Piscinibacter gummiphilus: one gene and its partner. The protein of the gene in region 2 interacts with the protein of the main gene of each other region in a pairwise test. Links are inferred from orthologs where the notes say so. Each region holds a gene or a part of one and is shown on either strand. Other genes may lie near its edges.

What was found.
Region 1: the proteins of ligA (region 2) and leuS interact in binary tests that used the Escherichia coli proteins (3 or more experiments, as listed by UniProt). The link is inferred for Piscinibacter gummiphilus from one-to-one orthologs.

Annotation. Positions count from the first base shown.
Region 1 is NZ_CP015118.1:5,848,447-5,851,903, forward strand. What follows is about bases 47-3,266. They hold leuS (leucine--tRNA ligase), read left to right. Parts: upstream 47-444; coding sequence 445-3,066; downstream 3,067-3,266. Other genes in these bases: A4W93_RS26820 (arabinan endo-1,5-alpha-L-arabinosidase AbnA), read right to left, coding at 47-276; A4W93_RS26830 (LPS-assembly lipoprotein LptE), read left to right, coding at 3,066-3,266. Outside these bases: more of A4W93_RS26820, read right to left, coding at 1-46; more of A4W93_RS26830, read left to right, coding at 3,267-3,457.
Region 2 is NZ_CP015118.1:3,047,578-3,050,806, reverse strand. What follows is about bases 38-3,029. They hold ligA (NAD-dependent DNA ligase LigA), read right to left. Parts: upstream 2,579-3,029; coding sequence 497-2,578; downstream 38-496. Other genes in these bases: A4W93_RS13635 (DUF411 domain-containing protein), read right to left, coding at 2,981-3,029; A4W93_RS13640 (copper-binding protein), read right to left, coding at 2,622-2,969; def (peptide deformylase), read right to left, coding at 38-480. Outside these bases: more of def, read right to left, coding at 1-37; more of A4W93_RS13635, read right to left, coding at 3,030-3,229. UniProt on the Escherichia coli protein: DNA ligase that catalyzes the formation of phosphodiester linkages between 5'-phosphoryl and 3'-hydroxyl groups in double-stranded DNA using NAD as a coenzyme and as the energy source for the reaction.

The DNA of each region.
Region 1 (3,457 bases), 2.8 Mb from region 2 along the record:
GGCCTTCTGGTTCGGCACGTAGGTCTTCCACCACGATGGCGGCGACAGGAAGATGCGCGGCGCGCGGGTCCAGTTGCGGCCGGTGCTGTCGCCGGCCAGCACCTGCAGGCCCTCGCCGGTGCTGAACGTGAACCAGCGGTCCCCCTCCCGGAGGATCGAGGGGTCGTGCGCGCCCACGTCGCCCGTGAGGGCCCAGTGGGCAGCGGACGCGGGAAGGATCGCGGACGCCAATGCGGCGGCCGCCAGCGCCTGGCGCCGGAAGCGTTTCGTGAACATGATTTGTCTCCGTTGTGGTTTTCGGCCGACTTCGCGGCCGTCCGGGCGGGTGCCCGGCGCCTTTTTAAGCCCGGACGGGCCGCGCCGCAATGGGGTCGGCCCCCGAAGGGCGCACCGTGCTTTCTATAATCGGGGACACCCTTCGAGCGCCCCTGATTGCGCCCTCCCATGAGCCCCGACTTCAAACCGACCGAGATCGAACGCGCCGCCCAGGCCGCGTGGACCGCCGCCGACGCCTACCGCGTGACCGAGGACGCGAGCCGTTCCAAGTTCTACGCCTGCTCCATGCTGCCCTACCCCAGCGGCAAACTGCACATGGGCCACGTGCGCAACTACACGATCAACGACATGCTCACGCGCCAGCTGCGCATGAAGGGCAAGAACGTGCTGATGCCCATGGGCTGGGACGCCTTCGGCCTGCCCGCCGAAAACGCGGCCATCAAGAACAAGGTGCCGCCGGCGAAGTGGACCTACGACAACATCGCCTACATGAAGAAGCAGATGCAGGCGATGGGGCTGGCCATCGACTGGTCGCGCGAAGTCGCCACCTGCTCGCCCGAGTACTACAAGTGGAACCAGTGGCTGTTCCTGAAGATGCTCGAGGCCGGCATCTGCGAACGCCGCACCCAGATCGTCAACTGGGACCCGGTCGACCAGACCGTGCTCGCGAACGAGCAGGTGATCGACGGCCGCGGCTGGCGCTCGGGCGCCCCCGTGGAGAAGCGCGAGATCCCGGGCTACTACCTGAACATCACGAAATACGCCGGTGAGCTGCTCGACCAGGTGCAGGACGGCCTGCCCGGCTGGCCCGAGCGCGTGAAGCTGATGCAGGAGAACTGGATCGGCCGCAGCGAGGGCGTGCGCTTCGCCTTCCCGCACGAGATCCGCGGCGCCGACGGCGAACTGATCCAGGACGGCCGCCTGTACGTGTTCACCACCCGCGCCGACACGGTGATGGGCGTCACCTTCTGCGCCGTGGCGCCCGAGCACCCGCTCGCCACCCATGCCGCGAAGGCCGACCCGAAGGTGGCCGCGTTCATCGAGGAGTGCAAGGCCGGCGGCACCACCGAGGCCGAACTCGCCACGCAGGAGAAGAAGGGCGTGCCCACGGGCCTCTTCGTCACGCACCCGCTCACGCACGAGCAGGTGCCGGTGTGGGTCGGCAACTACGTGCTGATGAGCTACGGCGACGGCGCCGTGATGGGCGTGCCCGCGCACGACGAACGCGACTTCGCGTTCGCGAAGAAGTACGGCATCGACATCCTGCAGGTCGTCACCATCGACGGCGAACACTTCAGCTACGACCACTGGCAGGAGTGGTACGGCGACAAGCAGCGCGGCGTCACCATCAACTCCGACTACTTCAGCGGCCTGTCCCACGGCGCCGCGGTGGACGCGGTGGCCGCGGCCCTCGCCCAGAAGGGCCTCGGCGAGAAGAAGACCACGTGGCGCCTGCGCGACTGGGGCATCAGCCGCCAGCGCTACTGGGGCACCCCGATCCCCATCATCCACTGCCCGGACCACGGTCCGGTGCCGGTGCCCGAGAAGGACCTCCCGGTGGTGCTGCCGGAAGACGTCGTGCCCGACGGCAGCGGCAACCCGCTGAACAAGCACGCGGCCTTCCTGAACGTGGCCTGCCCCACCTGCGGCAAGCCCTCGCGCCGGGAAACCGACACGATGGACACGTTCGTCGACAGCTCGTGGTACTTCATGCGGTACTGCGACGCCACGAACGACAAGGCCATGGTGGGCGCCGGCACGGAGTACTGGATGCCGATGGACCAGTACATCGGCGGCATCGAACACGCCATCCTGCACCTGCTGTACGCGCGCTTCTGGACCAAGGTGATGCGGGACCTGGGCCTCGTGAAGATCGACGAACCGTTCACGAAGCTGCTGACGCAGGGCATGGTGCTCAACGAGGCGTTCTCGCGCACGCACGACACCGGCGGCAAGGACTACTACTGGGCCCACGACCTCGACATCGTGCGCGACGAACACGCGCACGTGCAGTCGGCCGTCCACAAGGAGGACGGCAAGCCGGTGGTGTACGAAGGCTGGACCACGATGTCCAAGTCGAAGAACAACGGCGTCGACCCGCAGCAGCTGATCGAACGCCAGGGCGCCGACACGGCCCGCCTGTTCGTGATGTTCGCGTCGCCGCCCGAGCAGACGCTCGAGTGGAACGACGCCGGTGTCGAAGGCGCGAACCGCTTCCTGCGCCGCATCTGGAACTTCGGCGTCAAGCACGCCGACGCGGTGCGCGCCTCTGGCGCGGTGGACGCCTCGGCGCTGTCCGACGACGCGAAGACGTTGCGCCGCGAGGTGCACAAGGTGCTCGAGCAGGTCAGCTACGACTACGAGCGCATGCAGTACAACACCGTCGTCTCCGGCGCGATGAAGCTGCTGAACGCACTCGAAGGCTTCAAGGGCGATGCACCCGCGGTGATCCGCGAGGCGTACGGCATCCTGCTGCGCGTGCTGTACCCGGCCTGCCCGCACATCACGTGGCACCTGTGGAACGAGCTGGGCTATGCGGCCGTCGGCGGCGACCTGCTCGACGCGACCTGGCCCGAGGTCGACCCGGCCGCGCTGGTGCAGGACGAGATCGAGCTGATGCTGCAGGTCAACGGCAAGCTGCGCGGCTCCATCCGCGTGGCCGCCGGTGCCGACAAGGCCGCCATCGAGGCGCTTGCACTCGCCAACCCCGAGTTCATCCGCTTCTCCGAAGGCAAACCGCCGAAGAAGATCGTTGTCGTGCCGGGCCGGCTCGTCAACGTGGTGGTCTGATGCCGAAGCGCCCGACGCCCGTGTCCCGGCGGCTGTGCCTGTCCGTGCTGGCCGCCGCGGCCGGCGCGGGCGCGCTCGCCGGATGCGGCTTCCAGCTCCGCCGCCCGCCGGAGCTGCCGTTCCGCACGCTGCACCTCTCGGGCTTCAAGCCCACGTCGTCGATGGGCGTGGCCCTGCGGCGCGCGCTGGCCTCGTCGCCCTCCACCCGCCTCGTCGACGCCCCGCCGGCCGCCGAGGCCATCTTCGAGGTGCTGGTCGACGCCCAGGAGCGCAACGTGGTCGCGTTCACGTCCACCGGCCAGGTGCGTGAACTGCAGCTGCGCGAACGCCTCACGTTCCGCCTGAAGGCGAACAACGGGCGCGAGCTGATCCCCCGCACCGAGATCCTGCA
Region 2 (3,229 bases):
GCTGAAGTCGCGCACCCGCATCGGGTACAGCTTGCCGATCAGGTGGTCGCACTCGTGCTGCACCACCCGCGCATGGAACCCGTCGGCCTCCCGGTCGATGGGGGCGCCGTACGGGTCGACGCCGGTGTAGCGGATGCGGCTGTACCGCGGCACGATGCCGCGCAGGCCCGGCACGGACAGGCACCCTTCCCAGCCGTCCTCCTCGGCGTCCGACAGCGGCGTGATCACCGGGTTCAGCAGCACCGTCTCGGGCACCGGCGGTGCGTCGGGATAGCGGTCGGTCTTCTTGAAGCCGAAGATCACGAGCTGCAGGTCGATGCCGATCTGCGGTGCGGCGAGGCCCGCACCGTTGGCCGCGTGCATGGTGTCGAACATGTCGGCCACCAGCGCATGCAGCTCGGGGGTGTCGAACGCGCGCACGGGCTGCGCGATGCGCAGCAGCCGCGGGTCGCCCATCTTCAGGATCTCTCTCACCGCCACGGGGGTTCCTTTCGGTTCAGCGGCCACCGGCCTTCAGCATCTCGCGCAGGCCGGCCTCGTCGATCACCGGCACGCCGTTGTCGAGGGCTTTCTGCAGCTTGCTGCCGGCCTCCTCGCCGGCCACGACGAAGTGGGTCTTCTTCGAGACCGACCCGCTCACCTTGCCACCCGCAGCCTCGATGGCCGCCTGGGCCTCGTCGCGGGACCACTCGGGCAGTGTGCCGGTGAGCACGAAGGTCTTGCCGGCGAAGGGTTTCGGCGAGAGGTCGGCGGTGCCGTCGCTCTCCTCCCACGTGATGCCCGCGGCGCGCAGCTGCTCGACCACCTCGCGGTTGTGCGGCTGGTCGAAGAACGTGCGGATGCTCTCGGCCACGATGGGGCCCACGTCGGGCACCTCCAGCAGCTGCTCCACGGTGGCGTCGAGCAGGCGGTCGAGCTGGCCGAAGTGGCGGGCCAGGTCCTTCGCGGTGGTCTCGCCCACGTTGCGGATGCCGAGCGCGAAGAGGAAACGCGCGAGCGTGGTCTGCTTGCTGCGCTCGAGCCCGTCGAGCAGGTTCAGCGCGCTCTTGTCGCCCATGCGCTCGAGCGCCGTGAGCTTCGCGATGCCGAGCTTGTAGAGCTCGGGCAGCGTGCGGATGAGGCCGCCGTCCACCAGCTGCTCGACGAGCTTGTCGCCGAGACCTTCCACGTCCATGGCCCGGCGGCTCGCGAAGTGCAGGATGGCGTGCTTGCGCTGGGCCGCGCAGAACAGCCCGCCACTGCAGCGCCAGTTGGCCTCGCCTTCGTCGCGCGCGATGCCACTGCCGCACACGGGGCATTTGCCTTCGAGCTTCTTGTAGAGGTCGAACGGCTCGCCCACGTCGGCCGGCCGGCGGTCGAGCACCACGCCCACCACCTCGGGAATCACGTCGCCCGCGCGCCGCACGATCACGGTGTCGCCCACGCGCACGTCCTTGCGCCGCGTCTCGTCCTCGTTGTGCAGCGTGGCGTTGCTGACCGTGGTGCCGCCCACGAACACCGGCTCGAGCTTGGCGACCGGCGTGAGCTTGCCGGTGCGGCCCACCTGGATGTCGATGTCGCGCAGAATCGTCATCTGTTCCTGCGCCGGGTACTTGTGGGCCACGGCCCAGCGCGGCTCGCGCGAGACGAACCCGAGCTTCTGCTGCAGCACCCGGTCGTTGACCTTGTAGACCACGCCGTCGATGTCGAACGGCAGCGCATCGCGGGCCTCGCCGATGCGCTTGTGGAAGGCCACCAGGCCCTCGGCGCCGGCCACCACCTCGCGCTGCCGGTCGACCGGCAGGCCGAAGGCCTGCAGCGCGTCGAGCAGCCCGCTGTGCGTGGGCGGGATGTCCCAGCCCTGCACGTCGCCCAGGCCGTACGCGAAGAAGCTCAGCGGCCGCTTGCGCGCGATGGCGGGGTCGAGCTGGCGCACCGCGCCGGCGGCGGCGTTGCGCGGGTTGACGAAGGTCTTCTCGTTCTTCGCGCCGTGCGCGATCAGCTCGCGCTGGCGTTCGTTGAGCGCATCGAAGTCGTCGCGGCGCATGTAGACCTCGCCGCGCACCTCGATCACCGGCGCCACGGAGCCCTTCAGGCGCAGCGGGATCTGCGCGATGGTGCGGATGTTCTGGGTGACGTCCTCGCCCTTCTCGCCATCGCCGCGCGTGGCGGCCTGGACCAGCACGCCCTGTTCGTAGCGCAGGTTGATGGCCAGGCCGTCGAACTTCAGTTCGGCCGCGTATTCGACCGGCGGTGCGTCGGGCGCCAGGCCCAGTTCCTTGCGCACGCGGGCGTCGAACGCCAGCGCGCCGGTGGCCTCGGTGTCGGTCTCGGTGCGGATGCTGAGCATGGGCACCGTGTGACGCACCGGCGTGAAGCCGTCGAGCACCTGGCCGATCACCCGCTGCGTGGGCGAGTCGGGTGTCAGCAGCTCGGGGTGTTCGGCCTCGATCGCCTGCAGCGCCTGGAACAGCCGGTCGTACTCGGCGTCGGGAATGCTCGGCTCGTCGAGCACGTAGTAACGGTGCGCGTGCTCGCGGAGCTGGTCGCGGAGGTCGGCGGCGCGGGCCGCGGCGTCGGAAGGGGTTCTCGTGCTCATGGGTCCCGGCACTCTAACGCCAAAAGCACGAGGCGGGCCGCGTCTATTCCTTCCGTTCGAGGGCCGTCACGGCAAAGACGCCATCCCGCTTCTCCGCCGTGAAGCGGACCTTGTCGCCTTCCTTCAGGCCGTCGAGCAGCCTGGGGTCCGCGGCCTTGAAGACCATCGTCATCCCGGGCATGTCGAGGTTCTGCAGCGGCCCGTGGCGCAAGGTCACCTTGCCTTGCGCGAGGTCGATCTTGCGGACCTCGCCCTCGCTCGAAGGCGCCGCGGTGGCCGCCGAGGCGGGTGGCGCGGCGTGGTGTGCCGGGTGGTCGTCGGCCGGGGCCTGCGCCCACGCGCCGGAAGCCGCGGCCAGCACGGCGGCGGCGAGGATGGACAGGGATTTCATGGGGAACTCCTTCAGGACTTGGGGTAGTGGGCGAAGACGGTCTCGCGGCCGTGCGTGTCGATGAGGAAGACGTCGTACGGGTCCTGGCGGCCGCCGACTTCCATGCCGGGCGAACCGGGCGGCATGCCGGGCACGGCGATCCCGATGGCGCGGGGCTTGAGCACCAGCAGGCGCTTGACCTCGGCCGCAGGCACGTGGCCCTCGACGACGTAGCCGCCGACGATCCCGGTGTGGCAGCTTCCGAAGCGCTCCGGAAGGCC